Regions from separate parts of the Peribacillus sedimenti genome, predicted to be linked through region 3. Evidence: a T-box and tRNA genes for the amino acid it is inferred to sense, from the RefSeq annotation. Region 3 holds a T-box; the other regions hold tRNA genes.
The links. The T-box of region 3 lies ahead of asnS (asparagine--tRNA ligase). A T-box ahead of a tRNA ligase gene usually reads a tRNA of that ligase, here a tRNA-Asn.
Positions count from the first base shown of each region.

Region 1: it encodes a tRNA-Asn, which carries the amino acid that the T-box ahead of asnS (asparagine--tRNA ligase) is inferred to sense. The anticodon was not compared.
Region 2: it encodes a tRNA-Asn, which carries the amino acid that the T-box ahead of asnS (asparagine--tRNA ligase) is inferred to sense. The anticodon was not compared.
Region 4: it encodes a tRNA-Asn, which carries the amino acid that the T-box ahead of asnS (asparagine--tRNA ligase) is inferred to sense. The anticodon was not compared.

Region 1 is NZ_CP143547.1:166,184-171,349, reverse strand. Features, by position in the region: gene V1500_RS00995 (zf-HC2 domain-containing protein) at 1-39, opposite strand, end outside; gene sigW (RNA polymerase sigma factor SigW) at 56-619, opposite strand; gene V1500_RS00985 (aspartyl-phosphate phosphatase Spo0E family protein) at 788-946, shown strand; gene rocF (arginase) at 986-1,888, opposite strand; tRNA gene V1500_RS00975 (tRNA-Ala) at 2,175-2,250, opposite strand; tRNA gene V1500_RS00970 (tRNA-Gly) at 2,267-2,341, opposite strand; tRNA gene V1500_RS00965 (tRNA-Lys) at 2,399-2,471, opposite strand; tRNA gene V1500_RS00960 (tRNA-Gln) at 2,473-2,547, opposite strand; tRNA gene V1500_RS00955 (tRNA-Tyr) at 2,621-2,705, opposite strand; tRNA gene V1500_RS00950 (tRNA-Thr) at 2,714-2,789, opposite strand; tRNA gene V1500_RS00945 (tRNA-Val) at 2,797-2,872, opposite strand; tRNA gene V1500_RS00940 (tRNA-Glu) at 2,886-2,960, opposite strand; tRNA gene V1500_RS00935 (tRNA-Thr) at 2,985-3,057, opposite strand; tRNA gene V1500_RS00930 (tRNA-Asn) at 3,059-3,133, opposite strand; rRNA gene rrf (5S ribosomal RNA) at 3,184-3,300, opposite strand; rRNA gene V1500_RS00920 (23S ribosomal RNA) at 3,609-5,166, opposite strand, start outside.
Region 2 is NZ_CP143547.1:562,734-567,899, reverse strand. Features, by position in the region: gene V1500_RS02980 (replication protein) at 1-359, shown strand, start outside; gene V1500_RS02975 (acyl-CoA thioesterase) at 646-1,089, shown strand; gene V1500_RS02970 (protein adenylyltransferase SelO) at 1,208-2,668, opposite strand; gene V1500_RS02965 (DUF421 domain-containing protein) at 2,942-3,631, opposite strand; tRNA gene V1500_RS02960 (tRNA-Arg) at 3,981-4,054, opposite strand; tRNA gene V1500_RS02955 (tRNA-Ser) at 4,062-4,152, opposite strand; tRNA gene V1500_RS02950 (tRNA-Asn) at 4,166-4,240, opposite strand; tRNA gene V1500_RS02945 (tRNA-Ile) at 4,262-4,338, opposite strand; tRNA gene V1500_RS02940 (tRNA-Gly) at 4,342-4,415, opposite strand; tRNA gene V1500_RS02935 (tRNA-Leu) at 4,424-4,505, opposite strand; tRNA gene V1500_RS02930 (tRNA-Gln) at 4,511-4,585, opposite strand; tRNA gene V1500_RS02925 (tRNA-His) at 4,612-4,687, opposite strand; tRNA gene V1500_RS02920 (tRNA-Trp) at 4,700-4,773, opposite strand; tRNA gene V1500_RS02915 (tRNA-Tyr) at 4,782-4,866, opposite strand; tRNA gene V1500_RS02910 (tRNA-Phe) at 4,876-4,951, opposite strand; tRNA gene V1500_RS02905 (tRNA-Asp) at 5,123-5,166, opposite strand, start outside.
Region 3 is NZ_CP143547.1:1,500,789-1,505,954, reverse strand. Features, by position in the region: gene V1500_RS07460 (MEDS domain-containing protein) at 298-864, opposite strand; gene V1500_RS07455 (hypothetical protein) at 1,126-1,434, shown strand; T-box leader at 1,963-2,201, shown strand; gene asnS (asparagine--tRNA ligase) at 2,254-3,645, shown strand; partial or broken gene V1500_RS07445 (aldehyde dehydrogenase family protein) at 3,847-4,018, shown strand; gene V1500_RS07440 (hypothetical protein) at 4,175-4,366, opposite strand.
Region 4 is NZ_CP143547.1:4,274,758-4,279,923, reverse strand. Features, by position in the region: rRNA gene V1500_RS21050 (23S ribosomal RNA) at 1-162, shown strand, start outside; rRNA gene rrf (5S ribosomal RNA) at 407-523, shown strand; tRNA gene V1500_RS21040 (tRNA-Val) at 533-608, shown strand; tRNA gene V1500_RS21035 (tRNA-Thr) at 616-691, shown strand; tRNA gene V1500_RS21030 (tRNA-Lys) at 737-812, shown strand; tRNA gene V1500_RS21025 (tRNA-Leu) at 819-903, shown strand; tRNA gene V1500_RS21020 (tRNA-Gly) at 909-983, shown strand; tRNA gene V1500_RS21015 (tRNA-Leu) at 994-1,082, shown strand; tRNA gene V1500_RS21010 (tRNA-Arg) at 1,095-1,171, shown strand; tRNA gene V1500_RS21005 (tRNA-Pro) at 1,177-1,253, shown strand; tRNA gene V1500_RS21000 (tRNA-Ala) at 1,269-1,344, shown strand; tRNA gene V1500_RS20995 (tRNA-Met) at 1,370-1,446, shown strand; tRNA gene V1500_RS20990 (tRNA-Ile) at 1,607-1,683, shown strand; tRNA gene V1500_RS20985 (tRNA-Ser) at 1,691-1,783, shown strand; tRNA gene V1500_RS20980 (tRNA-Met) at 1,955-2,028, shown strand; tRNA gene V1500_RS20975 (tRNA-Asp) at 2,032-2,107, shown strand; tRNA gene V1500_RS20970 (tRNA-Phe) at 2,117-2,192, shown strand; tRNA gene V1500_RS20965 (tRNA-His) at 2,213-2,288, shown strand; tRNA gene V1500_RS20960 (tRNA-Gly) at 2,298-2,371, shown strand; tRNA gene V1500_RS20955 (tRNA-Ile) at 2,380-2,456, shown strand; tRNA gene V1500_RS20950 (tRNA-Asn) at 2,458-2,532, shown strand; tRNA gene V1500_RS20945 (tRNA-Ser) at 2,536-2,626, shown strand; tRNA gene V1500_RS20940 (tRNA-Glu) at 2,630-2,701, shown strand; gene V1500_RS20935 (TraR/DksA C4-type zinc finger protein) at 2,742-3,503, opposite strand; gene V1500_RS20930 (1,4-dihydroxy-2-naphthoate polyprenyltransferase) at 3,670-4,605, opposite strand; gene V1500_RS20925 (isochorismate synthase MenF) at 4,888-5,166, shown strand, end outside.

The DNA.
Region 1 (5,166 bases), 1.3 Mb from region 3:
TTCATGCATATAAACTATTATCTCTTGAGGACATTTCATTTCGCTCACCTACTCTTTATAAATGCCGCAGCTTGTTTTTTAATGCTTCCCGGCCTCGGTGTATCCTGGTCTTCACAGTGCCCACCGGGAGGTCAAGAATGTCACTGATTTCTTTCAACGATAGTTCTTCCATATACTTAAGCACGATCACTGATCTATATTTATCAGGCAGTTTCAGGATTTCTGCCTGTACGGCTTCCCGAAGCTCTAAAGATTCCAATTCTTCCTCCGGCTGGGCGGAATCGGCTGCTATTTGAGAATACATATCCAGCCCTTCGGTGCCTGCTACCTCCGCATCTAAATAGTAATCCGGTTTTTTCTTCCTTATACGGTCGATACAAAGATTCGTCGCAATTCTATAAAGCCAAGTGGAAAATTTCATTTTGATATTAAAGCTACGTATATTTACGTAAGCTCTCACAAAAGCTTCCTGGGCCATATCCTCTGCTTCATGTCGGTTTCCAAGCATCCTGTAGCAAATCTGATAAACCTTATCCTTATAGAGTTCGACGAGCTCTCCAAAAGCATTTTGGTCTCCCTTTAAAACCTGTTTAATTCTCGCTTTAACGACTGTTTCCATTTAATTAAATTACCCCCGCTCATGCGGCTATACGATATTTACGAATCGCTAGCTAAAAGGTTACAAAATTACCCCTTTAATTTTAACAAAGATTTACAGTTTATGTTTGCTAATTGCTTATATGGGTAAAAAGCAATTAAAGATTGATTGGAAATGAGGGAAGCTGTGATGACAGGGGAAAATTTATTAAACCGCATAGAGGAATCCAGAAGGAAAATGATAAACTTGGCATCCTATTCTTCCATGATCGATAAGCAAGTTGTAGAAGCGAGTACTGAATTAGATAAATTAATCATAAAATACTTCGATCTTTCTAAAAAACAGTAACCCGAAGGTTACTGTTTTTTTAATATTGAGCTTAACCGCCTATAGGAGTTTTTCGCCGAAAAGCGAACCCATTAACGCAACAGCAACTGTTGCCGTTTTATTTCTCTCATCCAAGATAGGGTTTACCTCAACAAATTCAGCAGATGTAATGATACCTGCTTCCGCCAGCATTTCCATTGCCAGATGACTTTCCCTGTAGCTGATCCCGCCAATGACCGGTGTCCCTACACCTGGAGCATCTGACGGGTCTAAACCATCCAAATCAAGTGATAAATGAACACCATCTGTTCTATCCTTTAAATAACGGATAGCCTCCTCCATCACCTTAGTCATGCCTAAACGATCAATTTCATGCATGGTGAATACTTTTATGCCTTTCTCACGAATCAACTGGCGTTCTCCCTCATCAAGAGATCTGGCCCCTATGATCACTACATTTTCGGGTTTTATTTTCGGTGTGTAGGCATGCAGATTCACTAGATCCTCATGTCCCAATCCGAGACTTACAGCCAATGGCATACCATGAATATTTCCTGAAGGAGATGTTTCTTCTGTATTTAAATCACCATGTGCATCATACCAGATAACACCCAGGTTTTCATAATGTTTAGCGGTTCCGGCAAGTGTACCAATCGCAATGCTATGGTCACCGCCAAGTACCAACGGAAAGGAGCCACTTTCAATAATTTCATCGACTCTATGTGCCAGCAATGCGTTGGCCTCTGCAACAAGCTTTAAATTTTTCAGATTTGAGTTTGGATTATGTACCAATTTAGGCCGTCCGATTGCTATATCTCCCAAGTCATCTACTTCTATATTCAAACGTTCTAACCTCTCTACCACACCTGCATAACGGATTGCACTAGGACCCATATCGACTCCCCGCCTGGTTTGCCCAAGGTCCATCGGCAGCCCAATCATAGTTATCTTTTTGACACTCATAAATCCATCCTCCTTTTCTCTATTTTATAACTGAAAATTCAGATGGTTCAACTCGACAAAAAAATGTATAAGTATACGTTTTCCGATTAACAGAAAAACGATATTCAATACGTTCTTTAAATTCACGGGGATGATATGATACAGCGAATATTAAAAAAATGGCCACAGGAAAAACCGAGATGCTATGAATACTATAGGTTATCATCTAGCAATCCCATCTTTAATGCATAAAAAAAGCCTTAAACCTAACGGTTTAAGACGATATATTTGGTGTTATGTAGTTAGATGGTGGAGCCTAGCGGGATCGAACCGCTGACCTCCTGCGTGCAAGGCAGGCGCTCTCCCAGCTGAGCTAAGGCCCCAATTGAACATTTGCAGTGGAGCGGAAGACGGGATTCGAACCCGCGACCCCAACCTTGGCAAGGTTGTATTCTACCACTGAACTACTTCCGCATTTAATTATAAATAATCGTAATTTCTTGCAGAAAGTGAAATATATTTATGTTTTAATGAGCCATGAAGGACTCGAACCTTCGACCCTCTGATTAAAAGTCAGATGCTCTACCGACTGAGCTAATGGCTCTTGGCTGGGCTAGCTGGATTCGAACCAACGCATGACGGAGTCAAAGTCCGTTGCCTTACCGCTTGGCTATAGCCCAAAAATTATGAGGCAGATTCATCGACTAATTATATAATGCCCAAATATAAGAAAATATAATCAGTCACTGAAAATGGTGGAGGGGGACGGATTCGAACCGCCGAACCCGGAGGGAGCGGATTTACAGTCCGCCGCGTTTAGCCACTTCGCTACCCCTCCACATAAAATGGTGCCGGCAAGAGGACTTGAACCCCCAACCTACTGATTACAAGTCAGTTGCTCTACCAATTGAGCTACACCGGCATAAATATGGTGGAGGATGACGGGATCGAACCGCCGACCCCCTGCTTGTAAGGCAGGTGCTCTCCCAGCTGAGCTAATCCTCCAAATATATGAAACTGGTGACCCCTACGGGATTCGAACCCGTGTTACCGCCGTGAAAGGGCGGTGTCTTAACCGCTTGACCAAGGGGCCATAACTAAATTCTTTTAAATAGAGAGCTTCCAAGCGGGCTCGAACCGCTGACCTCTTCCTTACCATGGAAGTGCTCTACCTACTGAGCTATGGAAGCATGGCTCCGCAGGTAGGACTCGAACCTACGACCGTTCGGTTAACAGCCGAATGCTCTACCACTGAGCTACTGCGGAATAATATAATGTTTCCTAATACTCGTCTTCGCATTACTTAGAATAATGCTGCCTGGCAGTGTCCTACTCTCACAGGGGGAGATCCCCCAACTACCATCGGCGCTGAAGAGCTTAACTTCCGTGTTCGGAATGGGAACGGGTGTGACCTCTTCGCCATCACTACCAGACATTATTCTTTTAACTATCAAAAGACAATATTTATTATAATTCTTTTGATATAGTTTTTCAAGAGGAAATTTTGTTCCCTCAAAACTAGATAACAGGTAAGGTTTTTGCATGTTTTCAAAACAATGAATGTTGTCCAGCTACGGCTCCTAACTTCTCGGCCGTTTCGATCCGTCCTCACAAATCCGAGGGATTTGCGGTCCGGCTCTCCAACGTCTGTCGAAGCTAAGCAGTCACCAGGCCCACAGGATGTGGGTCATGCTGGCGTTGTCACAGGATGTGACGCCATTAGCCAGCGAACCGATATATATTGGTTAAGTCCTCGATCTATTAGTATCAGTCAGCTCCACGTGTCACCACGCTTCCACCCCTGACCTATCAACCTGATCATCTTTCAGGGATCTTACCAGCTTGCGCCATGGGAAATCTCATCTTGAGGGGGGCTTCATGCTTAGATGCTTTCAGCACTTATCCCGTCCGCACATAGCTACCCAGCGATGCCTTTGGCAAGACAACTGGTACACCAGCGGTGCGTCCATCCCGGTCCTCTCGTACTAAGGACAGCTCCTCTCAAATTTCCTGCGCCCGCGACGGATAGGGACCGAACTGTCTCACGACGTTCTGAACCCAGCTCGCGTACCGCTTTAATGGGCGAACAGCCCAACCCTTGGGACCGACTACAGCCCCAGGATGCGATGAGCCGACATCGAGGTGCCAAACCTCCCCGTCGATGTGGACTCTTGGGGGAGATAAGCCTGTTATCCCCGGGGTAGCTTTTATCCGTTGAGCGATGGCCCTTCCATGCGGAACCACCGGATCACTAAGCCCGACTTTCGTCCCTGCTCGACTTGTAGGTCTCGCAGTCAAGCTCCCTTGTGCCTTTACACTCTGCGAATGATTTCCAACCATTCTGAGGGAACCTTTGGGCGCCTCCGTTACCTTTTAGGAGGCGACCGCCCCAGTCAAACTGCCCGCCTGACACTGTCTCCCGCCCCGATGAGGGGCGCGGGTTAGAATTTCAATACAGCCAGGGTAGTATCCCACCGACGCCTCCACCGAAGCTTGCGCTCCGGCTTCAAAGGCTCCTACCTATCCTGTACAAGCTGTACCAAAATTCAATATCAGGCTGCAGTAAAGCTCCACGGGGTCTTTCCGTCCTGTCGCGGGTAACCTGCATCTTCACAGGTACTATAATTTCACCGAGTCTCTCGTTGAGACAGTGCCCAGATCGTTACGCCTTTCGTGCGGGTCGGAACTTACCCGACAAGGAATTTCGCTACCTTAGGACCGTTATAGTTACGGCCGCCGTTTACTGGGGCTTCGGTTCAAAGCTTCGCTTACGCTAACCTCTCCCCTTAACCTTCCAGCACCGGGCAGGCGTCAGCCCCTATACTTCGCCTTGCGGCTTCGCAGAGACCTGTGTTTTTGCTAAACAGTCGCCTGGGCCTATTCACTGCGGCTTTTCCGGGCTATTCACCCTAAAAAGCACCCCTTCTCCCGAAGTTACGGGGTCATTTTGCCGAGTTCCTTAACGAGAGTTCTCTCGAACACCTTAGGATTCTCTCCTCGCCTACCTGTGTCGGTTTGCGGTACGGGCACCATTCATCTCGCTAGAGGCTTTTCTTGGCAGTGTGGAATCAGGAACTTCGGTACTATATTTCCCTCGCCATCACAGCTCAGCCTTTGTGGAAACGGGATTTGCCTCGTTTCCGGCCTGACTGCTTGGACGCGCATATCCAACAGCGCGCTTGCCCTATCCTCCTGCGTCCCCCCATCACTCAAACGATGAAGTGGTGGTACAGGAATATCAACCTGTTGTCCATCGCCTACGCCTTTCGGCCTCGGCTTAGGTCCCGACTAACCCTGAG
Region 2 (5,166 bases), 940 kb from region 3:
TCAAACGGATCATTAAAAGATTGGAGCAAAACGGTTTATTGATTTCAGGCAAATTCAATACCAGCAAGATGGACCAAACCAAATGGTATACGATTGATTATGATCAGTTGGAAGAGCTCATTTTGTTCCAAGAGAAGAGCGAAAGTGACTGTGCATCGGGCCAGCATGAAAGCTCTTCGGTATCAGAAGGAGCCATTCTTCATGCCAGCGTGAACAAAGCAATACCAGAGATTACTACAGAGATTACTAACAGAGAAAAAAAGATATTGTCGATTTCATCGACTTCCTCTACCCGTCCCAGAGAAAGAATTCCAGTTAAGCTCAGCAAATCGAAACAGGAATTAGTTCCGGACAGTTAACTTTTTCAAAAGCTGTCTGGAATAAAGTGAATCTAAGGGTATTACGCAATTTACGATTCAGTTCATTTCACGACGCAAGGTATTATTTGAACTCTTTGTCTTTCGACTGACCCTATTATTGGATAAAAATACAAAAATTGAAGAATGGCTCACTGGTGAAAATTATTACAAGGCCTCTCCGTGAACATTGTGAACTTTTGTACGTTGAACACCCCTAAATTAGTTGTGGTAACTTTCTAAGTATTGTAAAATTTTTACAAAACAGATTGTTAAGCGAGGGGCTAAAATGACCGGGGACTTTCGATTTTCTCATCGCCTTAAGGTAAGGTACTCAGAAATTGATGGACAAAATATCGTATTTAACGCACATTATTTAACGTATCTCGATGTAGCAGTTTCAGAATTTTTCCTGGAAGGTTTGAAGCTTGACCTGGTCAAACTTGCAGAAAATGGTGAATTTGATTTCGTTATTGCCAAGACGATTATGGAATACAAAAGTCCAGCACGGCTGAACGATTGGCTGAATATTTGGTGCCGTGTCGGCCGCATCGGCAATGCAAGCATGACCATGAATTTCATGATTACTAGGGACGGAGAGATCGATCCGCTCCTCATCGCCGAGGTCATCTATGTAAGTTACAATCCTCATACGAAAACTTCCCAACCTGTTCCTGAATTTGTGCGTGAAAGAATAGAACAGTTTGAGAAGGACGTGCTGTCTGAGAAATAGCCCATAAAAATGGGAAGTGAGTATACACTCCTTCCCATTTTGAAAGGTATGACCGCAAGAAGATTGGGTATATCCACCTAAAAAACCTCAAAAATGTTGCTAAATATCTTAAGCTATATCAGGTCCCGCAATAAGTGCGGTAAGGAACTCCTGATGGAACCGGCAATGCACAATATTCTTCCTGCTCCGCTAAGTAAGCATAGGGCTTTGAAAGGGCGGAAAGAAGCTTTTCCGTCACAGTGTAGTCTGCCCGTTCCACGGCAGCTGCCAGCGCCTCTTCCACCCTGTGGTTACGAGGGATCACAGAAGGATTGTTATTTCGCATCAGTTCCTGTGAATCCTCTTTTGATTGTTCCTGTCTGCCTAATCTGTCCTGCCATTTATCATTCCACTTGGCAAATTCCGGAGTAGAAAACAGGTCCTCACCCTCTGTTTTTCCTAATGTTAAGGAACGGAAGGTATTCGTATAATCTGCACGCTGCTTCTGCATTAAATCCAGCAGCTCCTGAATCAGTGCTTCATCCTCCGAATCTTCGTTAAAGAGTCCAAGCTTCGCCCGCATTCCTGACAGCCAGTTCTGCGTATACAGCTTTGGATATCCGGTGATGACATCTTGAGCAAGTTCTACAGCCTTTTCCTGGTCATCATCTATCAGCACTAGCAAGCTTTCTGCGAATCGGGACAGATTCCATCCGCCTATACCTGGCTGGTTCCCATAGGAATAGCGTCCTTGGGTGTCGATGGAGCTGAATACCGTAGCCGGGTCGTACTCATTCATAAAGGCACAAGGGCCGTAATCAATCGTTTCGCCGCTAATCGTCATATTATCAGTATTCATTACTCCATGGATAAAACCGACCAGCTGCCATTTGGCAATCAATGATGCCTGCCGTTTGACCACTTCCCTAAGCAGGGACAGATATGGATTCTCATCGCCCTCGATATCTGGATAATGGCGCTTTATCGCATAATCTGCCAGGGCCCGAAGTTCTTCCGGCTTGCCATATGCTGCCGCGAATTGAAAGGTGCCGACACGAAGGTGGCTCGCAGCTATACGTGTCAGTACCGCGCCTGGCAGATGGGTTTCGCGGATGACTGCCTCACCGGTCGTTGCAACCGCCAAACTTCGGGTCGTGGGAATGCCCAATGCATGCATTGCTTCACTGATGATATATTCACGGAGCATCGGCCCAAGTGCCGCACGGCCATCACCGCCTCGGGAATACGGAGTGCTCCCTGGCCCTTTAAGCTGAATGTCGAACCGTTCCCCTTCTGGCGTGATTTGCTCGCCAAGCAGGATTGCCCGGCCATCACCGAGCATATTGAAATGCCCGAATTGATGCCCCGCATAAGCCTGGGAAAGCGGTGAAGCGCCTTCAGGAATCTGGTTACCGGCAAAGACCGATACCCCACCTTCCCCTTTCAGCGCTTCCGCATCTAAACCAAGGGTTTCTGCAAGCCTTTCATTTAGAATCGCAAGCTTTGGAAATTCTACTGGCTCCGGGGTAAGGCTTGTATAAAATATCTGTGGCAGACGGGTATAGCTGTTATCTAGATTCCATCCTATTTTGTTCGTCATGGTATCCCCTCTTCTTTTGTCTTGTGCAGTTGTTTTTATAAAAGATTAGCTATTAAGATTCACATTCCGTATCTCGACAGGCAGTACCCTGTAATGCCTGGTTCTTCCATATTATTATACCCTTTCTGCATAAAGATGACCCCCTTTTTGCCCGGGACTGTATTTATGCAGGCGGAGCCTGATATCCACATATTCGAAATCAAATGAACAAGATAGGCATAGCAGATTTTAATTAGAAATACCAGCAATCGAAAATCAATGGTATCCTGTCGATCAATCCTTCGCAGTCGATTCCCGGTCATCCATAATGTCCAGATAGAGTGATCCATCCTGCTGAACTTCGGCATAAAACACATCTGATATCGATTTTACCCCATTCTCCTGTAGCTCTTGATGCAGCCAATCTTCATCCCTATTTAACTTCCTTAGATTTTGGTAATGGATTTTGCCCTGTGAAACGACTTCTGTTGCAAGAGGGAGAATGGAGTCTTTGTTAGTATGTATATTTTCGGTGTTGCTTTTTTTCAGCACTGACAAGTTTCCATCCGTTTCAAAAATTGCATAATCTACATCCGACAAGGAAAATATGCCTTTTTCTCTAAGCAGCGCCTTAAGGCCGCTCATATCCAGCCGAACATTTCCCAAAGCTTTTTCCATTACCCTCCCCTGTTTAATCAGGATGACTGGCTCTCCTTCGATGATTCTCCGCGCCTTTTTCGATTTTAAACTTATAAGTTCCATACCAACCGTTAATATTGACCAGCCAACTAATACAAAAATCCCATTATGAATGCTCAGATGTTTATTAAAAGCCATATTCGCCGCAATGGAGCCGAACGCAATGGCAGATGTAAAATGAAAAAATGTCAGTTGTGATATTTCCTCTTTCCCTAATAACCGGACAACAACATAAAGCATAAAAAATGAGACCGGTATCCTGATTAATAGCTCTGATACTGGCAAAGATATCTCCCTCCCTCTATCTTCTATGTTTTAGTTTGACAAAGGGAAATATGCGATGAAAGTTATTGAAATGGACTGAAAAGAGAGAAAAGCAACAGCTTTTCACAAATCAAATTCTTATTTGGAGAAAAATGAAAAGGGCCAGCATACGTCAAGCGGTTTTTTCATATCAAGATGTGTACTTCTTCAAAAAGCTCACAGGGATATTAAAGGAAAATTGAAGAAAAGCCCTTCGTGGTAAAATACACGTGATAGCTCTGCGGGTGTTTAAAAAGGGGAGGCCTGTTCATTCCAAACAAAAAAGCCCTATTTTGGGCTTTTTTTGAACTATTTGCATTTAGTTTTCGTACGCGCCTTAGAGGATTCGAACCTCTGACCCACAGCTTAGAAGGCTGTTGCTCTATCCAGCTGAGCTAAAGGCGCATCATTATGGCGGAGAAGGAGGGATTTGAACCCTCGCGCCGCTTACGCGACCTACACCCTTAGCAGGGGCGCCTCTTCAGCCTCTTGAGTACTTCCCCATAGACATAAAAATGGCTCCGCAGGTAGGACTCGAACCTACGACCGTTCGGTTAACAGCCGAATGCTCTACCACTGAGCTACTGCGGAACAAAAAAGAATTTAGCATTATGGTGGGCCTAAATGGACTCGAACCATCGACCTCACGCTTATCAGGCGTGCGCTCTAACCAGCTGAGCTATAGGCCCATTTGGAGCGGGTGATGAGAATCGAACTCACGACATCAGCTTGGAAGGCTGAGGTTTTACCATTAAACTACACCCGCATATAAAATACCGATGGTCGGGGTCGAACCGACACTCCGTGAGGAACACGATTTTGAGTCGTGCGCGTCTGCCAATTCCGCCACATCGGCAAAGATGGCTGGGCTAGCTGGATTCGAACCAACGCATGACGGAGTCAAAGTCCGTTGCCTTACCGCTTGGCTATAGCCCAATAATAGTACTTTTTAAAAAGTGAAATGGGGCGGCTGATGGGAATCGAACCCACGAATGTCGGAACCACAATCCGATGCGTTAACCACTTCGCCACAACCGCCAAAATGCTTATTGGCAGGGGCAGCAGGAATCGAACCCACACTGGAGGTTTTGGAGACCTCAGTTCTACCTTTAAACTATGCCCCTGTGATAAATGGTGGAGGGGGACGGATTCGAACCGCCGAACCCGGAGGGAGCGGATTTACAGTCCGCCGCGTTTAGCCACTTCGCTACCCCTCCACATAAAAATGGTGGCTCAGGACGGAATCGAACCGCCGACACAAGGATTTTCAGTCCTTTGCTCTACCGACTGAGCTACTGAGCCAAAAGTAGTATACTACCTAAATTAAATTTTCATTGTCCTTTGTCCCCAACACTGAAAGACTTTACAAGTAGCAGTTCATTGGATACAACTCGTCGATATATCATAGAAGTACTGCTCCTTGCTCTAACGACTGAGCCATAATATTTTTACCTGCTGAAAGAAGTAATAAAACGGTCCCGACGGGAATCGAACCCGCGATCTCCTGCGTGACAGGC
Region 3 (5,166 bases):
TTTTTGATTAGTGTTAATTGAAAAACATCAGGATTACTTAGATTCTTCCAACCGTCAAAACCAAAGTCATCATGATAATGATTTAGCAGAAGCTATATTATGTAACGATTAATGAGTTTTCTATTTTACTTTTATAAACATCATCCACGATATTTAATATTCGGTTAACTGCTTCATAACTAGACTGTCCCCCCTTCAAATTTCAAATGTTTATGTTCAAATATGTCTTCATGCCCTCAAGTTGCTATAAACATGTTTATGATGACCTTCAGCTAATCAAAAACCTGGCTGATACAGCTAATCCGCAATTTTGGAAGGGAACACAATTGTATCATCAGTTAGCATTACACTGTGACATCTAATTAACATTTCCTTTAAGCTATGAGGTGTTCGGTTAACATCATAAGCACAGACTGAAATTAATCCCTTTTCGTTAACGAACCGATCCACCTTTTTTTCATAATCTTCTATTTGTCGTATTATTTCATTATCATCTCCCCATTCCACTAGTCCCCAAGTCCATACAGGGACTTTGCTTTCCAAATGAGGTAAGATGTTTTGCTTAAAGTGAGCGAATATCCGTTGCGGTTCAAAACATTTATTCTCAAAATAAAAGTCATAATTGTTTATAAAATGAACTTTAGCGATTTCTCCTTGTTTCAGTTCTCTTTGTAACATTTTATTTATACTGATTAAATTCCTGTCGTTTTCAATAAGAATAATATGGGAACCAGATTTAACACCTGTAGTTATAAAAGTGACTACATTCTGAAGGTAATGGTCTATATTTTTAAAGTGATAAAATATATGTCCTTCATTATCTCGATATTTTTTTATCAAATCCAACAATAGTGTATTATCCACTTTTATATCTCCCTGCAATGAAAGTAAGTTAATGTTTAAATTATAACTTGTTCAAGCTACTTTGTAACTAACCTGCCCGTTAACGAAAGAAGCCTGGGGATTCTGTTCCCAGCTCTGTCTCTTTTACCTTATATTTGGCACTTATTACCACCGTTGTTTTTCTTACTATTGGTTATTTATAACTATAATATAAATGCTAGAATTGGAAACACAAACCCCATTCAGATCAGTACCTGGTGGTGGAAAAAAGGTGGAAATGGAATGCTCAACAAAGTTTGTTTACTATTAACCGCTTTCGCAATAACGTTCGCATTATATGGTTGCAGCGAAAAGGAGGAAAGCGTACAAACTACTGCGGAATTTTGGAATGGACTGGACAGGAACCAGAAGCATATATTGGTTTCAACTGAGTTACATTTGTTGAAAGCGAGTGGGTTCACCATATTGGTTGAGGAATATTACTTTATTGACCGGTTAGATTCGTACTATAATGACAATCAGCCCGGCCATTTGCCTGTGAAAGACGCATTGAAGAAAATAGGATTTTCTGCTGGGGTAATACAAACGTAGGAGGTTTTCTTCACGCCCAGCAAAACAAAAGCTACAAGTATGTAGCTCCCAGTTCTGTACTAAAGGGGTAGCGTTTTTATTCAACTAACCTGCCCCTTAGTTTAAGTGCATTGTTTCACAAACATATTCATATATCCAGAACTCTGCTCTAACTTTAATGATTCACTTAACTTTCCCTGCAACGTTACACTTAAATATTCTCCACCTATGCTCCTTTTAAAGATCCATATCCAAACGTTTTTCCTGTAACCATAATCGATTAAAAATTTTCATTACAATAGTTGCATCTTATATGTTTTTCAAGTTTTTGTATCAATTGCTTTTGAATTAACCTTTTGTCTATTGCTCTATCCAGTTTATTAGTAATTTTCACAACTTTACTATTTAATTTCTGTATCAATATTGATTCATTTAAGTTATGGTGTAGAAAAATAAAGATTCCATTGAATATATCTTAAGGGCAACTAGACAAAGGATTTTGTTTTGTGATAAATTATTACAATAAAAATTCATTTAAAACTACATATTTTTAAATCGATGAAGAGGAAAGTAATTTTTGCTGTATTCGATAGCGAGCCGGGGACGGTGGAAGCCTGGCGATGAAGCATGAATGAAGAACACCTTTGAGTTCTAACCGAAAGGGATATCTTAAGTAGGCTTAGACGTTACCAGCACGTTATTGACTGGGGTAAGCATATTAGCTTAAAAGTTGGTCATATTATTGACAATTTGGGTGGTACCGCGGAAGTTAGCCTTTCGTCCCTTTTTTGGGGATAGAAGGCTTTTTTATTGTGAAAAATTACCATATGGAGGTTAATTATGACAAAGACCGTAGTAAAAGATTTATACAGAAATCAAGAAAATTTTAAACACAAAACTGTTCAAATTTCAGGCTGGATCCGTACTCTTCGCGATTCCAAAACTATTGGCTTTATGGAGTTAAACGACGGAACATTCTTTAAGAGTGTACAAGTAGTTTTTGAGGATACCCTTGAAAACTTTAAAGAAATTACGAAGTTACCTATTAGCTCTTCTGTCTTAGTAGAAGGTGAATTTGTTCCAACTCCTGAAATGAAACAGCCTTTTGAAATTAAAGCGACAAAAATTGTTGTTGAAGGATTATCGGATGCAGATTATCCTTTACAAAAAAAGAGACATTCCCTTGAATATTTAAGAACAATCGCTCATTTACGTCCGAGAGCCAATACCTTCTCAGCCGTTTTCAGAGTAAGATCTCTAGCATCTTATGCCATTCATAAATTCTTTCAAGAAAAAGGATTTGTGTATGTGCATACACCGATTATTACCGGAAGCGATACGGAAGGCGCCGGGGAAATGTTCCGTGTGACATCAATGGATTTGAACCAGCTTCCAAAAACTCAAGACCAAAAAGTGGATGACAGTGCAGATTTCTTCGGCAAAGAAACCAACTTAACCGTTAGCGGTCAATTAAATGCGGAAGCCTTTGCTCTTGCTTTCCGTAATGTGTATACCTTTGGTCCGACCTTTAGAGCAGAAAATTCTAATACGGCACGACATGCCGCAGAATTCTGGATGATCGAGCCGGAAGTTGCCTTTGCAGAATTACCGGATATCATGGACCTCGGAGAAGAAATGGTCAAGTATGTCATTAATTACGTTTTTGAACATGCACCTGAAGAAATGGCCTTCTTTAATAGCTTTATTGATAAAACACTTATTGAAAGATTGAACAATGCGTTAGGATCCGATTTTGGAAGAGTTACTTATACCGAAGCTGTTGAATTATTAAAGAACTCCGGTAAGGAATTTGACTACCCTGTCGAATGGGGCACGGATTTGCAAACGGAGCATGAACGTTATCTTAGCGAGGAAATTTACAAGCGTCCTGTCTTCGTAACCGACTATCCGAAAGAAATTAAGGCATTTTATATGAGAGCGAATGAAGACGGCAAGACAGTAGCTGCGACTGACCTATTGGTTCCTGGTATTGGCGAGTTAATCGGGGGAAGCCAACGTGAGGAAAGAGAAGAAGTCCTTGTAAATAGAATTAAAGAACTTGATATGGCAGAAGAAGATTACTGGTGGTATCTCGAGCTTAGAAAATACGGTGGTACAAAGCATTCTGGCTATGGAATTGGATTTGAACGACTTGTCATGTATTTAACCGGAATGAAGAACATCCGCGATGTAATACCATTCCCTCGTACACCAGGAAATGCAGATTTTTAATTAAATAGGTGTGAAAATGAACACTAGGATGCTGCGGCATCCTATTTTTTCTTATGAAGCACTTTTCAATCGTGCTTCTGACTAGTTTTGGCCTTCATTCCTCTCATGGCACTTTACTTACAGCTTTAACAATCACTGCTTCCCGTTCCGTTACAAAAATAGCAAGAAGTTGAGCTCAGGTGCTAATCAAAATTCATTGCTACAGGTTCAACACCAGCAGGCCGTCATATTGGTCGTATTGCTGGTGTTTATTATAGCCATTAGGTGGAAATACTCCATTTGTTGTTCTAAAAGATGCAGATGTTAACTTAGATGTTAATGCTGCAATTTTCGGTAAATCCTTCATCAGTGGTACATCTGCATGATGATTAATTCTCAAAGCTGTTTATAACGCTTTTTTCACTGTTCGATCAAGTGTCCAGTCCTATAGTCCCCTTTTATTTTTTACATTTATTTAACGCCTTGGAGATGCCATTCATAATAAAATTACCTATTGAGTTGCCAGTCAACAGGTAAAAATCAATGGCAGTTATACAACGCTAATATAAACTCCAAGAACAAGTAAAGACAGGGTAATGATGACAGCGTAAATCAAGGTTAAATTGACGGTGTTTCTTTTTGTTGAACTCCTATAATTCTTATCACTTTCACCCATGATTGACAATGTTAATACGATCGATATGACCACAATGATAATTACCAATGCATACAGAATCTTCATGCTACACCTCTACAGCCGATTTCGTCAAAATGTTGATACAAATCACTTTCATAGGAATACATCTGTTAATTGATTCAATTATAAAAAAATTTCCCTGAAAAATCACCATCCAATCCATGCAGTATCAACTTTAACCCTTCTAATTGATCGTAGCTATAGATAACTTTATTAAAAATATACTGAGTAGTTTCGAATGCCAGTTCACAACATTAATCGGTTTGTTTGTCATATGCAGCATTCCAGCCATCAAAAGGATGGGTGGGTTGAGCAGGAGGCTCAGAAACAAGTGGATGATTGTTATTCTTGGATGATGCATTGACATTAAATTTCTATTATTATTGTTGTGGTAATCATATTAAATGAAATGTGTGCCTGTAAATAAAATCGCAACCAGACATTGATACTAAAGGAGTTGATATGATAGGACTTGGACAGTTGTTATATCGAGTGCAATTGCAGTTACATTAAAGTTTATGATGAGTCCCCCTATCGCTATTGTAGCATGGTACTTGAGTATATTTGCACTTCATCCAAAGCTCGTTTCAGATTCTACAACTTTAAAAGACGATTGTTGAAAAAGGAACCTGAAGTAGGTGAGTCCATTTTCCGAACGATGGTAAAGTTACAAGAACTGCAAAAGGAAAATCGGCGGCCGCGGTTAGAGTAATCCCTGCATCAATGGCTCCCCCTTCCTTCCTTTCTTTCACACTTCTATTCTGTTAGATGAGATTCAGATAGAAACGTTTCATTAGCGACGCCTAATGGTGCAATGAGGGTGAACTAAAGAAACATTCTCGCCA
Region 4 (5,166 bases), 2.3 Mb from region 3:
ATAAGTGCTGAAAGCATCTAAGCATGAAGCCCCCCTCAAGATGAGATTTCCCATGGCGCAAGCTGGTAAGATCCCTGAAAGATGATCAGGTTGATAGGTCAGGGGTGGAAGCGTGGTGACACGTGGAGCTGACTGATACTAATAGATCGAGGACTTAACCAAATTGAAAAGCGGAGGAAGCCCGCTTAAACCGATAGGATGTTGGAGCTTCTGGCGGAAAAGACCTAAAGTCTTGCCCAGAAGAAGCGAAACAGCCGTACGGTTTGGCTTTCGCAGCTAGACACCAACCATGTTTTGAAGACACGCAAAAACCTTACCTGTTATCTAGTTTTGAAGGAATAATAAATTTCTTCTTGCAAAATTTCAAAAAGGCATTATAATAAAATAGTGTCTAATTGATAAATAGTTTGGTGACGATGGCGAAGAGGTCACACCCGTTCCCATTCCGAACACGGAAGTTAAGCTCTTCAGCGCCGATGGTAGTTGGGGGCTCTCCCCCTGCGAGAGTAGGGCGTCGCCAAGCATACCATTTGGAGGATTAGCTCAGCTGGGAGAGCACCTGCCTTACAAGCAGGGGGTCGGCGGTTCGATCCCGTCATCCTCCACCATTACCATGCCGGTGTAGCTCAATTGGTAGAGCAACTGACTTGTAATCAGTAGGTTGGGGGTTCAAGTCCTCTTGCCGGCACCATAAATGGTACAAGCTCTTAGGCGGCATATTAATCAATAGTTTGATGAGCCATTAGCTCAGTCGGTAGAGCATCTGACTTTTAATCAGAGGGTCGAAGGTTCGAGTCCTTCATGGCTCACCATTATATGCGGGTGTGGCGGAATTGGCAGACGCACCAGACTTAGGATCTGGCGCCGCAAGGCGTGGGGGTTCGACTCCCTTCACCCGCACCATTTATGCGGAAGTAGTTCAGTGGTAGAATACAACCTTGCCAAGGTTGGGGTCGCGGGTTCGAATCCCGTCTTCCGCTCCAAACTTATTTAGCCGGGGTGGCGGAACTGGCAGACGCACAGGACTTAAAATCCTGCGGTAGGTGACTACCGTACCGGTTCGATTCCGGTCCTCGGCACCATTTATAACATATGCGCCCGTAGCTCAATTGGATAGAGCGTCTGACTACGGATCAGAAGGTTATGGGTTCGACTCCTTTCGGGCGCGCCATATTACGGGAAGTAGCTCAGCTTGGTAGAGCACTTGGTTTGGGACCAAGGGGTCGCAGGTTCGAATCCTGTCTTCCCGACCATTATTTTTAACGATTGGGGCCTTAGCTCAGCTGGGAGAGCGCCTGCCTTGCACGCAGGAGGTCAGCGGTTCGATCCCGCTAGGCTCCACCAATTTTGATAATCATATATTTGTGATGGCGGTGTAGCTCAGCTGGCTAGAGCGTACGGTTCATACCCGTGAGGTCGGGGGTTCGATCCCCTCCGCCGCTACCATCTTTTAAAATTATGTGGACCTTTAGCTCAGCTGGTTAGAGCAACGAGCAAAGCTCCAAAGAAATTGCTTCGAGTTGTACCCATCGAATTGCTGCTTGATTTTGCTTTCTGAGATGGGGACAGACAATCTTTAACTTATCACTTTTATAACACTTAACATGGACCTTTAGCTCAGCTGGTTAGAGCAGACGGCTCATAACCGTCCGGTCGTAGGTTCGAGTCCTACAAGGTCCACCATTCATTTGGAGGTATACCCAAGTCCGGCTGAAGGGATCGGTCTTGAAAACCGACAGGGGTGTAAAAGCCCGCGGGGGTTCGAATCCCTCTACCTCCTCCATTTTAATTAAAATTGTATTATTCTTATTATCGCGGGGTGGAGCAACGAGCGTTCCTTCATTGAATAACTGCGAGTTGTACTGGTTGAGCTGCTGCTTGGTTTAGCTTACTGAAATCCGGACAGTCTACAGTGCACTTAGTGCATAAGTTAAAATTGCATCATTTATATTATCGCGGGGTGGAGCAGTCTGGTAGCTCGTCGGGCTCATAACCCGAAGGTCGCAGGTTCAAATCCTGTCCCCGCAATTTGGTCCCGTGGTGTAGCGGTTAACATGCCTGCCTGTCACGCAGGAGATCGCGGGTTCGATTCCCGTCGGGACCGCCATTACTTTGTGGCTCAGTAGCTCAGTCGGTAGAGCAAAGGACTGAAAATCCTTGTGTCGGCGGTTCGATTCCGTCCTGAGCCACCATTATATTAATCACTTTTGTGGCGGCTGTGGCGAAGTGGTTAACGCATCGGATTGTGGTTCCGACATTCGTGGGTTCGATTCCCATCAGCCGCCCCACTTATTCACGCGGGTGTAGTTTAATGGTAAAACCTCAGCCTTCCAAGCTGATGTCGTGAGTTCGATTCTCATCACCCGCTCCACTTATAATGGGCCTATAGCTCAGCTGGTTAGAGCGCACGCCTGATAAGCGTGAGGTCGATGGTTCGAGTCCATTTAGGCCCACCATTCCGCAGTAGCTCAGTGGTAGAGCATTCGGCTGTTAACCGAACGGTCGTAGGTTCGAGTCCTACCTGCGGAGCCATATGGGGAAGTACTCAAGAGGCTGAAGAGGCGCCCCTGCTAAGGGTGTAGGTCGGGTAACCGGCGCGAGGGTTCAAATCCCTCCTTCTCCGCCATATGGCCCCTTGGTCAAGCGGTTAAGACACCGCCCTTTCACGGCGGTAACACGGGTTCGAATCCCGTAGGGGTCATACTTAAAAAGGCTGTATACTCAAGGTATACAGCCTTTTTTTATTTTTCTTTCTTTGTTTTATCTTCCAGATAGCTGTCTCTTTGTCGGTAAGGTATATCTCCCAGCTTAGATTCCATTCCTTCATTATTCAAGGTTTCTTCATATTGCCGTTCTTGTTTAGTAGAAAATGCTCTACTGTTTTTACCGTTTATGTCCGTCCCGATGAAGCCTTCATAATCCTCAGTGAAACCGTTGGATTCGTCTTCTGTTTTATACAGGTTATCGTAATTTTCGTGGTCTCCAGTATAATCTGCTGGGGTTTCTGATGTACCGAAACGTGCCACCTCTCCGAAGCTGTCTTCTTTGTCATTAATGTCACCGCTTCTTCTATTTTCAAAATCATCTCCAAACGAAGGTATTAAAAGATCTTCTTCAACAGGACGATCTGAGGCTGGAGTCCTTTCCGGCGTATGATCGATACAATACAGGGTTGATGGGACAGCCTCCAATCGTTCATAAGGAATCTCTTCACCACAGACTTTACATTTGCCATAGCTTCCTTCTGCCATTGCGTGTAATGCCGTATCAATTTTTTCAATCTCTGCTTGAGCATGGTCGTCGAGGGCCATATTCCGCTCTTTTTCGTATAGTTCAGTACCAAGATCGGCTGGATGGTTGTCATATGCGGAAAGTTCATCCACGGCCTCCCTTTCACTTACTCTTACTACAGTTTGCTTATCATGTTCCACTCTGCTGCTCAGCTGTTCTCTAAGATTCATCAATTCCTGTTTAAGAGTCGTAATATTTTCCTGGGTTAGCATAAGAACACTCCTTCTATATAATTTAAGGTTCTTAACAATAATGGGAACCTCGTATGCATGTCCGTAGTGTTTAAATACCCGTTATGGCAGCGGAGAAACAAAGCAATTTTTAACTTATTCTCCCATATTAAAGAAAACCCCGGGCAATATGCCCGGGGAAGATCACTTACATTATATAGCTAATAAATAACCCTGCTGATAATAGCAAACCAAAAATCGTATTTGTCTGTGCGGTTGCGACCATGGCAGGCATCATTTGAACAGGTACAGTTTTCCCTATAAACCCTTTTGTCGCTTTAACTGCTTTTGGTACACTCAGGAATACTAACAAGATCCATGGCGACATTGTACCAGCAATGATTAGTCCTAAAATCCACAGGTAGGATACAGAAAACATAACACCAAGAATGTATATCGCATATTTTCGTCCCACTAGAATGGCTAAAGTCTTCCTTCCGTTCTCCTTATCTCCATCCAGATCTCGAATGTTATTGGATAAAAGGATTAATCCAACAAGGATTAGACTTGGGATGGAAACGAGAATAGCAGTATTGGTCACTGTACCAGTCTGGATATAAAATGATATCAATATTATAGAAAATCCCATAAAAAAGCCGGCCATTAATTCTCCAAATGGAGTATAAGCAATCGGTACGGGACCGCCGGTATACAGATAGCCGATTACCATGCAGATTGCTCCAATCAGAGCGAGCCACCACGACGACTCCATACAAATATACACACCGATCAGGGTTGCAGCTGCGTATAGGGAAAGGGCGATAGTCATAACCGTTCTCGGAGCTATTCCTTCCCGGACAATTGCACCACCAATTCCGACTGATTCCTTATTATCCAGGCCACGCTTAAAATCGTAATATTCATTGAACATATTAGTGGCAGCCTGAATTAATAAACTGGCAACCAGCATTGCAACGAACAATAGCACATTTATATGGAAATCTTGCATCGCCAAGGCTGTTCCTATCAATACGGGAACAAATCCTGCGGTCAGAGTATGAGGCCGTGTTAATTCCCACCAGACTCTCCAATTCTTTTTGCTTTGGAGAGCAGAAGTATTATCTGAATCATGAAAGGCTTGCATTGTTTCTCTCCTTAATAATTTGGTATTTGTCCATAGAACTAAAAATGGACAAAGTGTTACAGACTAAGTTTAGGAAAACAAGGCGTAAGTGTCAATCTCTTTTTTATCTATTATGCTTTATCTACAACAATAAAAACCACTTAAACAAAGGCGGTTTTCTATCGGATCATGGAAGATGAACAGCGGTGCCACAGGGCTTGAATGATTGACATAGCCCTGAATCGAGGTGTATCTTTAAATAGGTTTGAATAGGTTTGTATATGTAAAAGTGGAGGGATTATCTTGGCAATTTCACATGATACTGAGCTGATGGATGGCCTAAAGGAAGCTTTAAATAAAGCTGTGAAAAATCAAAAAAAGGTCTTATTCAGTGAAATCATCAAGATTGACGATGTATGCCCCCTTTCATTTTATCAAGCAGGAAGAGAACATTATCTAGGAGAACGCTTTTTTTGGCAGGACCCTAACCAGGAAGTAATCCTTTCTGGTTTAGGAAAAGCGGAAAAAATTCAGGCGCCCGCGGACTCATCGCGGTATGAATATATAAAACAGGAATGGAAC